One region of the Paenibacillus sp. KS1 genome, then DNA from elsewhere that is predicted to be linked to it. Evidence: predicted binding sites of a transcription regulator. Region 1 holds the regulator's gene; the other holds the start of a gene.

Evidence for each region. Region 1 encodes Rex, which represses fermentation and respiration genes when NADH is low (regulators of the CRP and FNR family bind a similar motif). Its sites were predicted from a motif close to TTGTGAAATATTTCACAA; they were not measured.
Region 2: adhE (bifunctional acetaldehyde-CoA/alcohol dehydrogenase) is a predicted target of Rex. The motif match lies at 5,577-5,594, and genes of this name have one in related genera.

The regions. Positions count from the first base shown of each region.
Region 1 is NZ_MAIS01000023.1:58,945-69,568, forward strand. It holds gene BBG47_RS10120 (AAA family ATPase) at 1-947, opposite strand, end outside; gene BBG47_RS10125 (quinolinate synthase) at 919-1,482, opposite strand; gene BBG47_RS10130 (hypothetical protein) at 1,726-2,244, opposite strand; gene BBG47_RS10135 (amidohydrolase) at 2,260-3,570, opposite strand; gene BBG47_RS10140 (redox-sensing transcriptional repressor Rex) at 3,567-4,214, opposite strand; gene dinG (ATP-dependent DNA helicase DinG) at 4,231-7,101, opposite strand; gene BBG47_RS10150 (tetratricopeptide repeat protein) at 7,247-7,903, opposite strand; gene panD (aspartate 1-decarboxylase) at 8,108-8,494, opposite strand; gene panC (pantoate--beta-alanine ligase) at 8,505-9,395, opposite strand; gene panB (3-methyl-2-oxobutanoate hydroxymethyltransferase) at 9,392-10,261, opposite strand; gene BBG47_RS10170 (biotin--[acetyl-CoA-carboxylase] ligase) at 10,597-10,624, opposite strand, start outside.
Region 2 is NZ_MAIS01000030.1:33,992-44,615, reverse strand. It holds gene pflB (formate C-acetyltransferase) at 64-2,331, opposite strand; gene adhE (bifunctional acetaldehyde-CoA/alcohol dehydrogenase) at 2,833-5,460, opposite strand; gene BBG47_RS12280 (Crp/Fnr family transcriptional regulator) at 5,872-6,591, shown strand; gene BBG47_RS12275 (alpha-L-fucosidase) at 6,753-8,162, opposite strand; gene BBG47_RS12270 (hypothetical protein) at 8,436-9,176, opposite strand; gene BBG47_RS12265 (ABC transporter permease) at 9,330-10,624, opposite strand, start outside.

The sequences.
Region 1 (10,624 bases):
GAGAGATGCTCCATCGTAATCGCCTCTTGCTCCTGACGCATTGCATAGATAGCCGCCTCATTCAGGACGCTCTCTAATTGAGCGCCTGAGAAGCCGAACGTTTCTTCTGCGATTTGCTCCAGACTTACTTCTTCCGCCAGTGGCTTATTCGTAGCATGCAGCTCCAAAATATGCTTGCGTCCCTTCTTATCCGGCATATCTACTTGGATATGACGATCAAAACGGCCTGGGCGCAGCAATGCACTGTCCAGCATCTCTTTACGGTTCGTGGCCGCCATTACCAGAATACGCGGTGACTCATCTGCGTACAGTCCATCCATCTCCGTCAACAGCTGGTTGAGCGTTTGATCATACTCTTTTTGTTGTCCACCTTCACGCTTGCCGCCGATCACATCAATTTCATCAATGAAGATAACTGCATTTTGTTTTTTCTCTTTCTCTGCACGCTGTCTTGCTTCCTTGAACAGCTCTCGTACACGTCCCGCTCCGACACCGACATACATCTCAACAAACTCACTGCCTGACACACCAATAAATATCGCGTCTGCATAATGAGCAGATGCTTTCGCCATTAACGTTTTCCCCGTTCCTGGGGGGCCAGTTAACAATATTCCTTTCATTGGACGAATCCCGAATTTACGAATGTCATCTGGCCGTACCAGAAAATCAAGAGCTTCAATCAATTCATTCTTGGCTCTATCCTGCCCGCCAATACGCTCGAAGCTCATTTCACTAATCTGATTATTGCCTGACTTCGCACGCCCTGACGAACGCGCCAAGCCAGCTTGTCCTCTGCGATTTACAAACAGCAGAAGAGCACTGATCGCGGCAACTGCCGCGATGACCGGCCATATATTAACTCCAAGATAACTGACAAATAATATCGCTGGGATTACGATCCCTAATGCCAATTCCCAACTACGAACGGATTGCCGTTGCTTTTTCATTAGGCCATACCCCCACAGGCGATGCTTGCAAAGGAAGCAATACGGTCTTGCTTCCTTTCTCATCCTTGAGTTGAATATACACATATCGTGAATCCATTTCCGTTTGGATCTGAATACCTGGATTTTGCTGCTGCAGTTCCTTCAACCTAACAGGAATATCGCTGTATTTCTGATGTACCATTGCATCTGCAATGTCGAACATTGCACGTGACCATAACTTATCGATAAGCGGCGTGCTCTCATCATTCAAGTATTCCAATTGTACTTTTTTCCCGCTCGAATTCTGTTGCAGCTCGTCCGACACTCTTTCAATCAGGCTGCTAATATTGGTGCCATCCTTGCTCTTCAGCTTCACTTGCAGCGCATCAGGATACCATTGAACATCATACTGCGTAATTTCAGCATGCTGCTTCAATACTCGTTCCACAGGCTGCTTCACGAAATTACGTTCATACAGTGTCCAACCTCCAAATAGTGCAACAGCTGTCGTGACCATAATGAGCAAAGTAGGCATGATTCGAATCTTTTTCGCCATGCTGAAACCTCCTGTTGCAAATATATATCAATACCCCTAGTAATCTCTTTCTGATATATCAAGAGTATATCACATATGTCACTTCAACTATGGATGTAATGTGTACCATGATTGCCATCGAAATGGATTTACTCCAATACAAAAAGCGCTGCTGCTTCGCATAGCGTACAATATGTACGTCATATGCAAAGCAGCAGCGCTGCAAAATCGCCTATTACTCGTTATTGGCTAACATTGAATACGTTATTTATTAGGCAGCGTATAGACATCCCCTATTGAGGAACCATTCGCAAATGAATAGAAATGATAGAAGTAATGAACAACCCCTTGTTCATCCTTGCGTTTGACCAATGCCTGCCATACATATTGATCATCCTTAAATGCTGGCGTAATGCGGATTACATCCGCATCCGGATATTGGGCTTCTATCTGGGCTTGAATCGTCTCTTTAGAGGTTGATTCCGCCATAGGAGTTACCTTATCAGGGAGTACCCACACGGTCTGCTCCTTACCATGTTCGTCAGTTCCCCGCACCATGTATACGACTTGATCCCATACACCCTTCTCCACTTCTGTCACATTTACGAGCTTCACTGCTTCATTCGCCCGCTTTATTATTTCCGCTTCCTTGACCCGTTCGTCCTTATTGATGTATTGCACATACTGATAAGTGGCGAAGAACAATCCGACTAGAAATAAGAGAACGAGTACCGGAATCAACCACTTCCAATGCGACCTCCGGCGTACGCGTCTTCTCTGCATGAATTCTCCTCCTGCCTATCTTGCCAGCAAGCCATCAAAGCATTGCTGCGCCTCGCGAAGGATTCGTTCTTCATCCATCGTCAAACATTCCCCATTCTTCACAACCTGCTTGCCGTCAACCCATACATGCTTGACATCTTTCGCAGACGCTGAATATACCATGTGGGATACCAAGTCGGTATGTGGCAGGAAATGAGGCTGATCAATATCTACCGCAACGAAGTCAGCCTTCATGCCTACTTCAAGCGCTCCAATATCGTCAAGACGAATGGTCTGCGCGCCATAGATCGTACCCATGCGCAGCGCCTCTGCAGCAGGAACCGCAGTTGGATCGCCGGACACCCCTTTATGAATCAAGGCCGTAAGGCGAATTTCTTCGAACATATCCAGATTGTTGTTGCTTGCTGCACCGTCCGTTCCCAAGGATACAACAACACCCGCACGCAGCATCTCAGGAACACGAGCGACACCGCTCGCAAGCTTAAGGTTGCTTCCTGGATTGTGGGACACCGCAACTTGATACTTCGCAAGCGTCTCAATCTCTTCGTCCGTCAAATGGACAGCATGCGCAACGAAGGAAGGACGGGAGAAGAATCCGAGCTTCTCCAAATGCGCAACCGGACGCAGTCCATAATCCTTCACATTCTGTTCAACTTCTGCCTTTGTCTCTGACATATGCGTGTGCAATGGCAAATCCAGATCATGAGCAGCCTGTACGAAGCTCTCAATAAAGGCTGGAGGACAAGTATATGGAGCATGCGGCGCCATAATCGTACGAATGCGGCCATCTGCCTTCCCATTCCAATCCTTCGCGAATTGAATCGCCTCGTTCAGCTTCTCGCGCTGTACATCCTCTGGGCATAAGCCAATCGCACCGCGCATAAGCGATGCACGGATACCGGATTGCTCACATACCTTCGCTACTTCGTCCATGTAGTCATACATATCTACGAAGGTTGTTGTACCGCCCTTCAGCATTTCGATCACAGACAGAGCAGTTCCCCAATAGACATCATTGGCCGTGAACTTGCCTTCCATTGGCCACATTTTCTCCTGCAGCCATGTCTGAAGCGCCAAGTCATCCCCATACCCACGAAGCAGAGACATTGCAGCATGCCCGTGTGTATTAATAAGGCCTGGAATGAAGAATAGACCTTTGCCATCGATGATTTCAGCATCAGCTGCTGCATATTGCTCTGGCAGCTCCGATCCAATATGAACGATGCGATCATTCTCAACAACCATGAACCCATGGAATGAGGACTGCTTCGCAGTTGGAGACAAATCGGCGAACATGCCGTTTTTAATAATGATTCGGTGTGTCATTCGGCGGGTACTTCCTTTCCATTATCAGATAAATAATAGGCCAAACTGAACAAATCCGTTGTAAAATCGGCAGTATGCACACGGATATTCGAAGGAACCCTCAAAATGACAGGCGCAAAGTTCAAGATCGCTTCTACTCCCGCCTCTACAAATTGATCAGCTACATACTGAGCTTCTGTAGCAGGAACCGTGATAATCCCGATACGGATTTGCTTCTCGCGTACCGTCGTAATTAGGTCAGACATCGGCTGAACTTTCAGGTTATTTATCTCGGTATTGATTTTGGATTCCTGTGCATCGAACACTGCAACGATCTTCATATTATCTTTCAAGTATACGGTGTAGTTACAGAGTGCGTGACCTAATTTACCTGCACCGACCAATCCAACATGGATAACTTGATCCAGTTTCAAAATATGTCTGATTTGTTGAATCAAATACGATACATCATACCCAATGCCCTTGCGGCCGAAGTCGCCGAAATACGCTAGATCCTTCCGAATTTGCGCAGGATTCAAGTTCAGCTTCTGTCCCAAATCTTGAGAAGAAACTGTGAGCACTTCTCGCTGCTTCAATTCCAATAGATGACGTAAATACACGGGTAATCGCCGAACGACAGCTTCTGATATCTTTAGTGCTTTCATTCTGAACAAGCCCCTCTCATCGCTCTCCAATGCCTCTTTGATTATGGTCTAGCCACGTATCAATACGTGGTACAAGTTGTTCTGTTGCCATATGCTCCATTTTTGGGCCAGGCAGCGAGTAAAGAAAATGTTTGCCGTAGCTTGTCTCTATTACACGAGTGTCATAAATGATGACAATTCCCTTATCCTGCGTCGTACGCACAAGGCGGCCGAATCCTTGCTTGAAGCGAATTACAGCCTGTGGGACGGAATATTTGCGGAATGGATTCTGATTCATCCGCTTCAGCCGATCGCACTTCGCTTCCACGAGTGGATGATTCGGTGGCTGGAATGGCAGCCGTACAATCGCAAGACATGTCAACGCATCTCCTGGAATATCAACGCCTTCCCAGAAGCTGCTCGTTCCTAGCAGGACTGAATTCGGCTGATCTCGGAATCGGCGTGTCAGCTTGCTTCGGTTGCCGCTGTCAATCCCTTGTCCCAGCACTTGAATGCCATGCAGGCTAAGCGCCTCCTTCAGCGGTTCATACACATCCCGCAGCATGCGGTATGACGTGAATAAGACAAGCATACGTCCTTCTGTTACCTTGGCTACATCAGCCAAGGACTGCATCAGCGTCGAGTTAAACTTGGCATCTGATGCTCCCTTCACACTAGGGAAGTCACGCGGGATGACAACAAGTGCTTGTTCCCGGTAGTTGAACGGCGACGGAAGTATGACCGTATTTAGACGACCATCCCGTTCCGCATCCTTCAAGCCAAGCTGTTCAGCTACGAATTGGAATGATTTATCAACGGACAATGTAGCCGAAGTTAAGATTACGCTCTTCTTCGGCTCGAAGAAGTATCGCTTCAACGCTTCGCTTACATCGACAGGGACCGCATACATTTGCATTGATTTATGCTTGTATTGGAGATTGCCTTCCATCCAGTACACGGTATCCGCATCCTTGCCTTGCATAAATTCACGGAATTCATCGCGAAGCTGCCCTATGTCCTTGAATAAACCTGTCACATCAGCCGTGACGCCCTGCACTTCATCATCATCATAATCCTTCCATTCATTGACGAGCTTCTCCCCCGAACGAACAATATCACTTAAACGCGTGTGAATATCGCCTTCGAGCTCCGATACGGAGCTCCATCCATCAGGACGATTGCCAGATGGCAGCCGGAGAACAGCTTGCCCGCCTTCCGCCTGCCCCGCTTCATTCATGGAAGGAAGCATTTGATAGAGCAGCTCATGCAGCCGATCCCATTGATCCTTAACATCGACAAGCTGTGTTAACAGCTTCTCAATCCCTTCAGCCCATACGAGCGCTTTTTCATTGCCTGACAAGCGAAGACGCTGCTGCAGCAATACAAGCGCACCATTCTTGCTGTCTTTGAACAATTGGGTCAGCGGATGAATGAGTGAAAAATATTGCAAGTGAATGCCTAAATGTTTGCCTGCCGTTTCTTCGAAGTGATGTGCTTCGTCTACGACAAGCTGCTCGTATGCGGGGAGCAAACGATGCTCCGCAATCACGTCCGTAAACAATAGGGAGTGATTCGTTATAATTATGTCCGATAAATTCGCATCATTCTTCGCCCGGTGGTAGAAGCACCGACGGAACCAAGGACATGCGCGATTCAGACAGGAATCACTATCACTGGCAACGGTATCCCAGAAGTCTGCACCCTTATGAACGAAATGCAGTTCTTCATCATCTCCATGCTCCGTCTGACTGAGCCACACCAGCATTTGGGCAGCTGTCAAACTATCATCGCGTGCATGTACATACTCTCTATTACTTATTTTATGTTCAAATTTTCTCAAACACAAATAGTGACTGCGGCCTTTTAATACGGATGCCTTAAATGGAACCGGCACAATCTTCTCCAAGAGCGGCAAATCACGCTGTCTCAGCTGTTCTTGCAGATTGATTGTGTGTGTGCTAACAATCACTTTGCTCTCTTGAGAAACACTCTGATATATGGATGGCAGCAAGTACCCAAGCGACTTGCCGGTACCAGTACCCGCTTCGATTAGCAGGTGATGCTCTTGTTCGAAGCACTCCATCACTTCATTGAACATCTGCTCCTGCGATTCGCGCGGCTCATAATTATCCAAGCGGCTTGCCAGATTCGTCTTGACCTGATCCAGGAACTGAGCGAAGGTTACTCCCTTAAGCGGGTTCTCTGCTGAAGAATCACGCGGCGCCTCCGTCTCTGTCCAATCCGCTTGCTTCAACGTCAATTGGCGGAACGGATAATACCCTTCTTCTTCTGTCCAATCAGACACCTCACGCTCCTGAAGCTTCTCTGCAAGCAGCCATTTCAAATCCCGCTCCTCTTGATCGCCAAACACATCAACGACGCGCTGTAGCGTCAATAACGGAAGCTGGTCAATCGCTTCTAAGCAGCGAATAAATATATCTGCTGTCGCCCGCGCATCACTGTCTGCTTGGTGCGGGCGATCATGAACAATCCCCATCTCATGTGACACAGAACCAAGCTGGAAGGAAGGCAGCGATGGAAAGAGGATGCGAAGCAGCTCAATTGTATCTAATATACGACCTGTGAACGGCAAATATCCCGTCTGTTCCAGCGCCCTGCATAGGAATTGATAATCGAAGGCCACATTATGGCCGACCAGTACGACATCCCCTAGCAAAGGAACAAGCCCCGTCATGGCATCATCAATATCCGGAGCATCCTTCACATCTTCCTCGGTAATGCCAGTAAGCTGCGATATAAATTCCGGTATGGGAACAGTTGGCCGCACAAGCGTATGATATTCGCGTTCTATCTTCAAATCATGGCCAAGAATAACCAAACCAATTTGAATTATTTCATCGTTCGGCTGACTGCCGGTCGTCTCAAAATCCAAAACAGCAAATCTCATCTCAATAGCTTTCCTCTCACAATTTCTGTTCTTAGCATAACAGATGTTCAGGCGTTTGGAAATGACTAGAGGGAAACATCTGTGCGTATTTTTTCCACACAGTCGTTCCCCTCCGATGTCATGAATCATTGATATTACATGCATGTTATTGGATATGCATCATGTGCTCGCCGCCGAGTTCAAAATGACCGCTTTTGGACTGGCATACCTTCAAATTCATAATCGGTTCCGGCAGAGCCGGATCCCATTCATGCGCCTTCAGGAAGCATGCTTCTGCCTGTGCAAACTGATGCTGCTTCGCATGAATGCAGCCAAGCGCATTGCAGGCAATGGCCTTCATGCTGTTTTTGTCAGTCAAAGGTATGATAAGTTGAAAATGATGTCCTGCTTCCTGACAATTCCCTAAATGCAAGTGCGACATCGCCAAATACGCGCGCACCTCGATATTCTCTGGCTGAATCTTAGCCGCCTGTTCCAAAAACATAACTGCTTCCTTATACATCATGAGCAAATAATACCCCTGACCCCGCTGATAGGGATCCCCATAGTCCGGAATAGCTATTTTGCTCTCCTTCACTGGGCATGGCTGTACGGGGACTGAGCTTCCCTTGCCTGCTTTGGGCCTTAACAATGACAGACGCTCTTCGAAGCGCAGCCATTCCTCCACAATATGGTCACTCATGGAGCGAAGCAGCGACACTTGATGATCGAGTTCCTGTTTTTGCTTTCCCTTCGCATGCGGGTATTGAGCAATCACTTCATCCAACAGTTCATTTATGGTCTCGAATACATGTTGCAGCACGATTCCATCCCACCTTCACAAGTGTTGCGTATCGTTGTCTTATCGGCTCACGTTCATTGTGTGCCTCACAGCTAAGTTTCATTCGGTGCTCCAACGATTCCCGTGCGCTGGCTTCCGTTGTCAGCGAAGCAGAGCAGCAATACGTCCTGCATGGTAGCGCAAGCAAGCAATTCGGCCATTAATCATGCCCATAATCGAAATGCATTAACGAATAGTTGAATGCTCTTCTGTTAGTTTCATTACTTCAACAGGCTTGTTATCATCATCAACAAAAACAATATTCGGCTTGTATTGACGCGCCTCTTCATTCGTCATGGATGCGTAAGAAATAATAATGACATTGTCCCCTGGTTGTACCAATCGAGCTGCCGCACCATTCAAGCAAATCACCCCTGAATGCTTAGGCCCTGGAATCACGTAAGTTTCTAAGCGAGCTCCATTATAATTGTTTACGATCTGAACTTTTTCATTCGCCCAAATATCAGCCAGCTCCATTAAATGCTCATCGATCGTAATACTGCCAACATAGTTCAGATTTGCTTCTGTCACCGTAGCACGGTGAATTTTGGATTTCATCATTTCGCGCATCATCTAGCTCACCCTACTCTCCATGAGTTAACATACGATTATCAATTAATCTTGTCCGACCGAATTTGACTGCAAGTGCAATCAAAATATTGGTGCTTCGCTGATCTAGCGACATCTCAGGCGCCAGTGGCTCCAAATCTGGGAAGCTCAATACTTCTACATAGTCGATGTCTGCCAGCGGCTGCTGTGCTATCATGCCCTTCATCTTCTGCTGAAGCATTGGGGCTGTCAGCTGCGGATTCTCTTCAAGCCAGACGTCAACTTGACCCAGTGAGCGGGATAGTACGAGCGCTTGTGTCCGTTCTTCCTCAGACAAATACACATTGCGCGAGCTCATTGCCAGACCATCTGCTTCGCGTACAATCGGACATGGAACAATCTCAACTGGGAAATTCAAGTCCTCCACCATGCGCTGAATGACAGCAACCTGCTGTGCATCCTTCATCCCGAAGAAGGCTTGATCTGGCTGCACGAGGTGGAACAGCTTCGTAACAACGGTTGTCACACCGTCAAAGTGAACCGGTCGCGTAGCACCGCACAGCGGACTTGTAATGTCATCCACATGCACTTTGGTTTTGGTAGGTGAAGGATACATCATGTCTGGTGTTGGCATGAATACGATATCGGCACCATGCTTCTTCGCTACCGCCAGATCCCGCTCTTCGTCACGAGGGTACTTCTCATAATCTTCGTTCGGCCCGAACTGAATCGGATTGACGAATATACTTAGGACTACAATATCGCATTGACTGCGAGCCTTGCTTAACAAGCTCGCATGCCCATCATGTAAATACCCCATCGTCGGAACGAAGCCAATGGTTGGGTCTCCGTCCGGTCGTCTATGTTCAAGCTTCATGCGACGCAGCGCGTCTCTCAGCTCTTGTATGGAATGTACTGTGATCATGGTGTCTGCACCTTCCCACTTCCGTATAATTGTCCTGCTAATTCCTCATCTGCAGCGAATACATGCTCCTGGGCTGGGAATGTGCGCTGCTTCACTTCTTCTACATAAGAAGCAAACGCTTCACGAATGGTCGTTCCTACATCCGCATATGTTTTTACGAACCGCTTAGGACGATAGTCTGCATCATATCGCACGATATCATGGAATACGAGCACCTGCCCATCACATTTGACACCGGCTCCGATTCCGATTGTCGGAATCTCTAGCCGTTCTGAGATATAAGCAGCCACCTCATCCGTCACAAGTTCTAGTACAACACCGAAGGCTCCCGCCTCCTGCAGTGCTAGGGCATCTTCAAGCAATCGCTGTGCATCTTCCATCGTCTTGCCTTGGATTCGATATCCTCCAATTTGATGTACCGATTGCGGTGTCAAGCCGATATGTCCGAGTACCGGCACACCTGCCTGCACACAAGCCTTGACCATAGGTGCAATCTCCGCTCCGCCTTCCATTTTCACAGCTGTTGCGTGTCCTTCTTGCATAATGCGGCGAACCCCATTCAGCGTCTCAGCCACTGTGCTGTGATAAGTCATGAATGGCATATCAGTCACAATAAACGTGTTCGGCGCTCCCCGGCGCACTGCGCGGGAGTGGTATACCATATCATCGATCGTAACTGGCAATGTAGAATCATAGCCTAGCACGACATTGCCCAAGGAATCACCGACGAGGATAATATCGACGCCCGCTTCCTCTGCCAATCGAGCAGTAGGATAATCATAGGCTGTCACCATGGCAATGGGTTCGTTTTGTTTCTTCATCGTTTTCATTTTAACAATACTTAGCGGCTGCTTCGGTTTGTTCATTCTTTCTTCATCTCCTTCAACGTCTCTTTGGCGCATTTCAACACAATCTTCCATCGTCTCTCTTACCTGATAGCTGTTGCTGTGCGCATTTTTCTTAGTGTGTGCAAAACAAAAAACCTTTTAGCATTTCCACTAAAAGGGTCCATAAGAAAAAAAGAGGTCGCAAGCGGACGTCCTCCTGTCTCGGTCCCTTCGGCTCAGAGCAGAAACGTGCTACACGTTCGTCAAGGAATATGCACTTCTCTTCAATCTTCCTTGCTGTGTGTGGCCGGTGCGGTTCCGCGAGGATACCGCCAAGCCGACACTTATTATACCAGAGTTTATTCCTACTTACATCACGTAAAGTGTACATCCCCGGAAAAA
Region 2 (10,624 bases), on a different contig from region 1:
CAAATATCGAGTATATCCTTTACATTGCTCAACTTACTTCAATTTCAACCGTTCAGAAGGTTCTTACATCGAACCATGGAATGTGCGGTTGATTACATCCAATTGCTGCTCGCGAGTCAGTTTGATGAAGTTAACTGCATAACCCGAAACGCGAATTGTCAATTGCGGGTAGTTCTCTGGATGTTCCATCGCGTCCATCAGCTGTTCACGGTCGAACACGTTAACGTTCAGATGGTGTGCATTGCTGCCGAAGTATCCATCCATCATCGATACGAGGTTGGATTTGCGAACATCAAGTTCTTTACCAAGCGCCTTAGGTACGATAGAGAATGTGTTCGAGATTCCATCCAAGCTGTGCTCATATGGAAGCTTCGCTACCGAGCTAAGCGATGCGAGCGCACCCTTCTTATCACGGCCATGCATTGGGTTCGCGCCTGGAGCGAACGGTTCGCCAGCTTTACGTCCGTCAGGAGTTGTACCTGTCTTCTTACCGTACACAACGTTCGACGTAATCGTCAGTACCGATTGTGTTGGCAATGCATTACGATAAGCTTTATGCTTGCGAATCATGTTCATGAACGATTCAACCAGTTCAACAGCGATGCTGTCTACGCGATCATCGTTGTTACCGTAGCAAGGATATTCACCTTCGATTTGGAAGTCAACGGCGATGCCTTCTTCGTTGCGAATCGGTGTTACCTTAGCATATTTGATTGCACTCAAGGAGTCAGCTGCTACCGACAAGCCGGCAATACCGCAAGCCATTGTGCGCAAGATTTCTTTATCATGCAGCGCCATCTCAATGCGCTCATAGCAATATTTATCGTGCATGAAGTGAATCACGTTCAGTGTGTTCATGTACAACTTCGCGAGCCATTCCATCATCTGCTTGAAGCGTTTCACAACCTCGTCGTAGTTCAATACATCGCTAGTGATTGGAGGAAGCTCTGGACCTACTTGCAAGCCAAGCTTCTCATCTTTACCGCCGTTGATGGCGTACAACAAGCATTTCGCCAAGTTGGCGCGAGCGCCGAAGAACTGCATTTGCTTACCGATGCGCATTGCAGATACACAACATGCGATACCGTAGTCGTCGCCGTAGATTGGACGCATCAGGTCGTCATTTTCATATTGAATGGAGCTTGTTTCAATCGATACTTTCGCACAATACTTCTTGAACGCTTCAGGAAGCTTTGTCGACCACAATACAGTCAAGTTAGGCTCTGGAGCAGGTCCCAAGTTGTACAAGGAATGCAAGAAACGGAAGCTGTTCTTCGTTACACGTGTTGTACCGTCAGAAGCCATACCACCGATCGATTCTGTTACCCAAGTTGGGTCACCGCTGAACAGGTCGTTGTAAGCAGGTGTGCGCAAGAATTTAACGATACGCAATTTCATAATGAAATGGTCAACCAATTCTTGAGCTTCTTGCTCTGTCAAAGTACCTTCTTGAATATCGCGTTCCACATACACATCGAGGAACGAGGATACACGACCAAGGGACATTGCTGCACCGTTCTGTTCTTTGATGGCTGCCAAGTAACCGAAGTATACCCATTGGAACGCCTCTTGTGCGTTGACAGCTGGTTTCGAAATGTCCATACCGTGCATTGCAGCCATTTCTTTCAATTCAGCGAGTGCGCGAATTTGTTCTGAAATTTCTTCACGGTCACGGATAGTAACTTCATCCATTGCATCCAGCTCAAGATTCTTCAGATCGTTTTTCTTTTGTTTAATCAAGAAGTCTATACCGTACAGCGCTACACGGCGGTAGTCACCGATGATGCGGCCGCGGCCGTAAGCATCTGGCAAGCCTGTGATAATACCAGCTTTACGCGCCATGCGCATGTCGGATGTATAAGCATCGAATACGCCTTGGTTGTGTGTTTTGCGAATGTCTGTGAAAATTTTGATAACATCTTCCGGCATTTCGAAGCCGTATGCTTTACAAGCATCGATCATCATCTTAATACCGCCAAATGGTTGAATCGAGCGGCGGAACGGAGCATCCGTTTGTACACCTACTACTTTTTCTTTTTCTTTATCTAAGTATCCCGGTTTGTGCGATACGATCGTTGAAGGCGTGTTAACATCAACATCCCATACACCACCGCGTTCACGTTCTTCTTTGGAGAGCTGGCTCACGATATCCCACAGATCCTTCGTGTTTTGCGTTGGGCCTGCCAAGAATGCTTCATCGCCCAAGTAAGGCTTGATGTGTCCGTCCAAGAAGTTCGGGACATCCACGTGAGTTTGCCATTTGCCTGCTTTGAATCCACGCCAAGGATTCATTTCATTTGTTTCTGTCATGTTCTTTTCCATCACCGACATCGTAATCCCTCCATACATGTTTGTTTTTCTGTATGTGTTGTAATCGAATTGAAAGCACACACCCAGCAAGATGTTCTCGTTCCCATTTCACATTGCTTGTGATGATTTTCACGAAAAAGGCTGCAAGGCGGTTATCTTATCTTTCGCATTCGTTCGATAGCTGCCTTTTCGTAATGCCGAGTGAGGCTATGCAGCAAGTTTTTTAGAGGCGAATTCTGAACCTTTTTCGTTCCTCCCTTGCTACGCCTTCATTGTACCTCTTTTCACACTTTCAATTATGTGATATTTATCACAATATAAGCTAGGCAAATGATTTTTTTCACATAATATAATTCAAAATGTTGTAATCTCCACTGCTGCCCTGCTTTTTGCAGGTGCTTAGCACTTGATTAGCACTCGTTTACCGCTTTATAAGCAATGAGTTCAGTAGTTGATAAACAACAAAGACAGCGGGGAAGATCTCCCCCGCTGCCCACTGCCCTGCTATCGTATCATTCTTACTTATTCAAATCGTCCATAGAATGCGTTCCGATATACATCAGCCAACTCTGTTACGAGTGGAAGCTTCGGATTCGCTGTTGTACATTGGTCTTCAAAGGCGCGGTCTGCCAAGTAATCAACATTGGATTCGAAGTCCTTGGCATCGAAGCCAATTGCTTGGAACGATTCTGGAATACCCAGTTCGCGGTTCAATTCCCGAATTGCGTTGATAAGGCTGTTCACACCCTCTTCCGTTGTGCGGCATGGAAGACCGAGGATGCGTGCAATTTCCGCGTAGCGCTCATCAGCTACGAAGTGGTCATATTTCGGGAACGAAGCGTACTTCGTAGGCTTTTTCGCGTTGTAACGAATGACATGCGGCATGAGAATCGCATTCGTGCGACCATGTGCAGTATGGTATTGCGCTCCCCATTTATGCGCCAAGCTGTGGTTGATGCCTAGGAACGCATTCGCGAATGCCATACCAGCAAGTGTCGATGCGTTGTGCATTTTCTCGCGCGCTTTCGGACATGCTTCATGATGAGATTTCACCAAGTTCTCGAACACGAGCTGAATGGCCTTTATTGCCAGACCATCAGTATAGTCGCTTGCCATCACCGATACATACGCTTCAATCGCGTGCGTCAAAACGTCCATTCCCGTATCAGCAACTGCCGTCTTCGGCAAGCTGTACACGAACTCTGGGTCAATAATCGCTACGTCCGGCGTCAGCTCATAATCAGCAAGCGGATATTTCGTGTTACCTTTTTCCTTATCCGTAATAACCGCGAACGAGGTTACTTCCGAACCAGTACCCGAAGTCGTTGGAATTGCGACGAACTTCGCCTTCTGGCCAAGACGTGGATATTTGAATGTACGCTTGCGGATGTCTAAGAACTTCTGCTTCAGGTTATCGAATTCAGCATCTGGATGTTCGTAGAACAGCCACATGCCCTTCGCTGCATCCATCGGCGAGCCGCCGCCCAAGGCGATAATGCAGTCTGGCTCGAAGCTGAGCATCATTTCTGTACCGCGTTCCACTGTCTTCGTCGAAGGATCTGGCTCGACATCCGAGAACACTTCAATGACGACTGGGTTGCGGCGTTGACGCAAATAGTATTCCAGCTTCTCCACGTAGCCCAGCTTCACCATCATTGGGTCGGTAACAATCATGACACGGCTAATATCCGGCATCTTCGCCAAGTATTGCGTTGCACCCTTCTCGAAGTAAATCTTATTTGGCACCTTGAACCATTGCATATTCACTGTACGCTTCGCCACCCGTTTAATATTCAGCAAATTGACCGCTGTTACGTTCGAAGAAGTTGAGTTGCGGCCATACGATCCGCAGCCAAGTGTCAACGAAGGAATATTGGTGTTGTACAAGTCTCCAATCGCGCCATGAGTAGAAGGAGAGTTGACCAGAATGCGGCCCGTTTGCAGACGGTCGGCGAACTTACGAATTACCTCGTCATCATTCGAGTGGATGACCGAAGAGTGACCCATACCGCCAAATGCCACAATTTCAGCCGCGCGGTCAACGCCTTCTTCTGCGGTCTTCACCTTGTAGCAAGCAAGCACGGGGCTCAGCTTCTCTGCAGACAGTGGGAACTTCGGCCCCACACCATCCAGCTCAGCTACAAGTATCTTCGTTGTATCTGGTACTTGAAGTCCGGCCATCTCAGCAATCTTCTTCGCAGATTGGCCCACGATGTTCGGATTCACCGCACAGGTGTCTGTCTTCATTGCCATCGCTTGGAGCTTGCCGGTCTCTTCCTTGTTCAAGAAGTAGCAGCCCTGAGCGGTCATCATTTTCTTCGTTTGCGCGTAAATCGGCTCTTCAATGATGACAGCTTGCTCGGATGCGCAGATCATGCCATTATCGAACGTCTTGGACAGAATCAAATCCGTTACCGCTTGATTCAGATCAGCCGTCTTCTCGATGAAGCACGGCACGTTGCCTGGGCCAACGCCTAAGGCAGGCTTGCCGCAGCTATAAGCGGAGCGAACCATACCAGCACCGCCTGTCGCCAGGATTAGCGCCACATCAGGGTGGTTCATCAAGCCGTTAGTCGCATCCATCGACGGATACTCAATCCATTGGATACAATGCTCAGGAGCACCATATTTCACCGCTGCCTCATGCAGGATTCGAGCTGCTTCCGCACTGCATTTCTGAGCGGATGGATGGAAGCCGAAAATAATCGGGTTGCGTGTCTTTATCGCGATGAGCGCCTTGAACATGGTTGTTGAAGTTGGGTTCGTTACCGGCGTAATCCCCATGACAATTCCAACCGGTTCCGCAATCTTCATATAAGCACCCTGCGGATTGTCCTCGATGACACCTACCGTTTTGTCATACTTGATATAGTTGTGGATATATTCAGTTGCGAAAATGTTTTTCGTAATTTTATCTTCATACACACCGCGACCCGTTTCTTCAACAGCCATCTTGGCAAGCATCATATGCTTATCCAAGCCAGCGAGTGCCATTTGCTGTACGACCTTGTCGATCTGCTCTTGGTTCATGTCCATAAATGCTTCCTGCGCCTTATTAGCGCGGTCAATCAGTTGCTGAATGTGCTTCGTAACATCGACTTGCTCCGTTTTTTTCTCTACAGTTGGTTTCGTTTCTTGTTTTGTCGCCATTCTCTCCGCCTCCATTCATGGATACCTTGCAATGAACCTAAGAAAGGGTTTCTCTATACGGTGTGTCTGCTGTTCTGTTACGGTCCTTTTCTGAGGTTCGTGTTGGTTACAATTGTTTGTGAATCATTTCACACTTTCATTGTATCCATCTTTCGTGTGTTAGTATGTGATTAATTTCACAACACTGATTGATTTTACTTATTTTTTATTTCTCCCCGATTTTATTTGATTGGCGTGATATTAATCACTCGATTTAACCAAACTGTAAATAATTTTAATCGTAAATAAATTGACAACTGCGTGCGGAACATCCATGATAGTAATACGTATTCATATAGTGAAACTTGTCACATGGAATTCTTTGGGTCAAAATTACTAAAATTTGAAATATGTAAATTGGAGGGGAACAGAGTGACTAACATCACCGACAAATTTGGAGAGCCCTGCAATACCTCTTGTTTCTCAGAACAGAATGTAGAACGATTAATCAATATCGGTAAAGAACGTACCTATCCTGACAGCTCTCATCTCTTCTGGGAAGGAGATCTATCTGATAAGCTGTTCCTCCTGAAGAGCGGACGTGTAAAAATCACAAAGTCTACAGATGAAGGCAAAGAGCTAATTCTGTACATGTATCAAGCTGGGGATTTGGTCGGCCAAGTTGATCCATTCCATAGTACAAAGCACACTTTCACAGCGGAAGTCCTTGAAGAAGCTGAGGTATTGCTTATTGAGCAGAAGGATATTGAGATTCTCATATGCCAGCACTGCGACTTCTCAATTGATTTCATGAAGTGGATGGGGATCCATCACCGCCTGACTCAGACCAAGTTCCGCGATCTAATGATGTATGGTAAACCAGGCGCGCTATGCTCCACTCTCATCAGATTGTCCAATACTTACGGTGAAGAATTAGAAGACGGCGGTCTCCTGATCAACAAAAAAATTACACATACCGATCTATCGAATATGATCGGCGCTACTCGTGAGAGCGTCAATCGTATGCTAAGCGATCTTCGCAAACGCGATGTTATTGAATATGAGAATGGTATGATTGTCATTCGCGAATTAGAACACCTGCGGGAAGTATGTCATTGTGAAATGTGCCCGAATGAAATTTGCCGCATCTAATACAAAACGCCCTCATGCAAGCTCATGGCATGAGGGCCTTACTTCTGTTTACCTCTACAGATAGGGTACTGCTAACGGTTTCCCGATATGAATAAGGAACATGTCCATTCCATTCTACTCCCTACCCATTGTACTTTCCTCACCGATTTTTTCTAATGCACTTAATTGGCTGTGAGACGGAACACATGTGCAATTGGTGCCTTGCCCCCTACTTCATGTGCGGGCAGCTTTACATGCAATCCTGCTTCGTCAGAGTGGAATTGAAGCTTCTCATCTATCCCTACCAAATGAATTGCCGTTACCTTGTCTGTACACGGAAGAATGATGTTATCGTTAACATTAGTATCTTCAGACGGATATAAATACGTGCAATATACCTTATCGTCCTTGCGTGTAAAGGCGCAGCGCTGTGTAAAGTAAGGAGCGCAGATGCGCGTTCCATAGACGGCTTCCCCATAGGTGCCCATCCACGCGCCAAGTTCCTTGATGCGAGCAATCGCACCCTCAGGAATCCGACCATCCGGCTGTGGCCCAACATTTAGAGCCAGATTTCCTCCCTTGGCGACTACCTCCATCAGAATATGAACAAGTTGTCGGGTTGTCTTGTACTTGTCCTCAAAACGGAAGGAGAAGGATGTTCCCATCGTAATGCAGCTTTCCCATGGAACATTCATCGCTTCACTTGGAATCGTCTGTTCCGGCGTAATAATATTCTCATATGGCCCTCCAACCGTACGGTCGGCAGATAGCAGCCATGGCTGCTTCTCTCTAGCTTTCTCCACGACTTCTCCGAGACGGATATCCTGAGATACACGGCTCTCCTTGCATACCCAACCAGCATCCAACCACAATACATCGATACGTCCGTAGTCTGTTAACAGCTCCATGATCTGTTCATGAGTAAACTGAACGAACTGCTCCCACAATTCAGGATACTCCTGCGGATTATAGGACGGGCCCCGCCACGTTGGGTTGCTTCGCTCCATCCCTGGTGCCCAATAGGTAGGTGTATGCCAGTCTGCCTTAGAGAAATAGGCTGCAATCGCCAATCCTCTGTCACGGAAAGCATCAAAAAGATGCCTACATACATCTGCGTACTTATGGGTATGGAATGGCGTCTGTGCACCTGTTATCCGATAGTCTGTTGTTTTGGTGTCCCACATGCAAAAACCATCATGATGCTTCGTCGTAAAAATCAAATACTTGAAGCCGCCTTCAACAGCAAGATCCGCCCATAATTCAGGCTGGAAGCGCAGCGGATTAAATGTCTTATTTAGATCGAAGTATTGCTGCTTCAGCTCTTCGGCATCATAATCCCAATCCACACTATCTCGCGACCACTCTTCATCGACATCACTAAGCGCCCACGACTCTACGATACCGAGCTGGGAATAGGTTCCCCAATGCATCATTAAGCCCAGCTTCTGATCCTTGAACCATTCCAGCTGTTCAAGCAACTCAGGGCGATCTGGCTTCACCCATTCGTCTTCCGCACTGAAGTTATGTACCCCTTGCTGCACGATCTGCTCATCCTCACGTGGTTCTGCCTGTTGCTGAATGGTTTCACTCATCTCGCTTATCCTCCTCTGTCTGTTCATTGATGAAATCGAACCATTGTACTAACAAAAATATCTATTTCTAGTTAACCAGAAACCGCTCTCAATCTGCAATACAAAAACAAGGACACAAGAAATTTGCGGGGAAAATGAATAAACGAGCGGAAAATTCTATAAATGATGTTCTTTGTCAAGGATCCTGCACATCATGCATATTCACACAAAAAAGCCCCCAACATGAGACGCGCGTCCCGCGCTCACATTGAGGACTGTATGGATATGCATCCTTTATGGAGTGATGATGAATTCAATCTGGTCATCTGGCTGCAGAACAAGCTTCCGCCCCTCGGCCACCGTCATCTTCTTCCCATTTACCTTTAATGTAAAGTCTATCGTTTTTTCCATTTTCCGCTGACCGATGTGCAGCACTTGCTTGCCGTCATCTGACAAGGAGATTTGTGCAAACTCATCAATTAAATCGTTTACATTCATATTCTTTTTCCAGCTGACCACATAGGTATTGGTCATTTCTGGGATCGTAGTGCCTCCGTCGATACTCAATGTCAGTCCTGCAGTAGGCAGGGAATTCGTCTTGACATCCATTCGCTTCACAAACACAACAACCGTATCACCTGGGCCGACGATCTTCTCCATCGCTGTAGGCTGCCTAAGTTCTTCATCATTGACCACGATGCCCCATCCCATCTTCGTATCCAGGGCAACATCTCCGACGGACATGATCGCACCATCCTCTTCCGAGATCTTCACAATTCCTGTCTGCTTCAAGGAATCGGTAACGGTCATGCCTGACTTCCAATCAATCTCAATGCGTTCTGACAAGTTCGGTATATAGGAACCGCCCTCGATAGTAACAGTCACCTTCGAAGCCGGACTAGATTGCTCTTCTGCCTGCTGCTCCTGCTCAGTTGTCTTGGAGCAAGCAGTGATTATGCATATCAACAACATCAGTACAACAAGAACTTTGGAGTGTTCGGCGTAGTTGCGAATGCGTAGCCATCGTCTTTTCATTACGTCAACTCACTTTCTTGCCTTCTCTACCTATAAACATACAGGTTTCTTAGTCTATTATGCAATAAGATGAGCAAGAAATCGTATCAATCCCGTAACAAAATCCGATCGAATTATGAATTGATCGACATAAATATGAGAGTTGGCCCTAATTTATACAACTACTTCCTCCAGGATTTTCTTCATATAGGTTTTTCGTGCAGCGAAAAAGAATAGCGCCTGCATCACAACGAACATGCTCACGACTGTCAATGCATACCCCATCATATTGGAATAGACCATGTTGCTTAATGTCTTCAAGGCGAACAGCGTATGAACGCTACCTACCATGCATGGTGCAAAGAAGATAAGCCCTACTTGGAACGTAACTACACGGCGTATCTCCACAATCGACAAGCCAATTCGCGTTAACCCCTTGAAGTATGCCTGATCATCCTGCAGTTCGGTGAACAATTTGAAGTAGATGACACTTCCGCTCGCAATAAAAAATAACAAACTAATAAACAAACCGATGAACATCCCTAGAGAGGACACTTGGTTCGTGCTGCTCCAATCATACACCCTGCTTGAGATTCTGATACTGTCATCTTCCTCTTCGTTAAACGACACGTGCTCCCGAATCTTTTTGTCTAAAGCCAAGGAATACTCCCAATCCGACCAATTGAATGCATGTCCATATCGAGCTCGGTCAGCCGGCGCCTTATCGAAAAAAGGGGCAAACAAATCATCGCTAACGACTAACACATTGTAAACGCCTATACCTGAATTGATTACATTTCTTGTGGTCTTTTCCCGAATATGCCCGGATACCTTTGTAGACGTATCTCGAATCATGATCGTTACAGGCCCTGGATATCCCAAATATAGTTTCGAATCACTTGGTTCATCCACATTCAAGGGCTCACGAAGAACAAGAACCATCTCATCGTTCATAAGGGATAGGGGTGGTCCCCCCTCCATCGCAATGATCCGATTATAATCAGACACACTAACCATTGCTCCATAATTCTCTGACAATTCAGCTTGCATGTAATACACTTCAACATATCTGAAGGCAGCATCTTGTTCTATCTCGTTCTTTGTGCTGTCCCCCCAAGCCTTTATCATATCCGGTTTGATCGGCTGCTGTCTGTCCTTCGTCCAGGTGATGACGTAACTTTGCGGCATATCATTCAACTGCTTCCGCTTCATCGTCTGATCGAACGCATAAAAGCTTGCGGTTGCTGTCAATACTACTGCGCACAAGATGGATACATTGAACAGCACACGGGCATTGTCCTTCAGCTTGAATGCTGCTTGCGAGATGTTCAGCAAATTGGTTCTTCGATAATAGACGCGCTTATTTCGCTGCAGTATGCGGATAATGGCTACACTGAACTGCGTGTAGAAGAAATAGGTGCCCAGCACCGTGAATCCTAATATCGGCAATGCGGTTAAGGCGAACAACT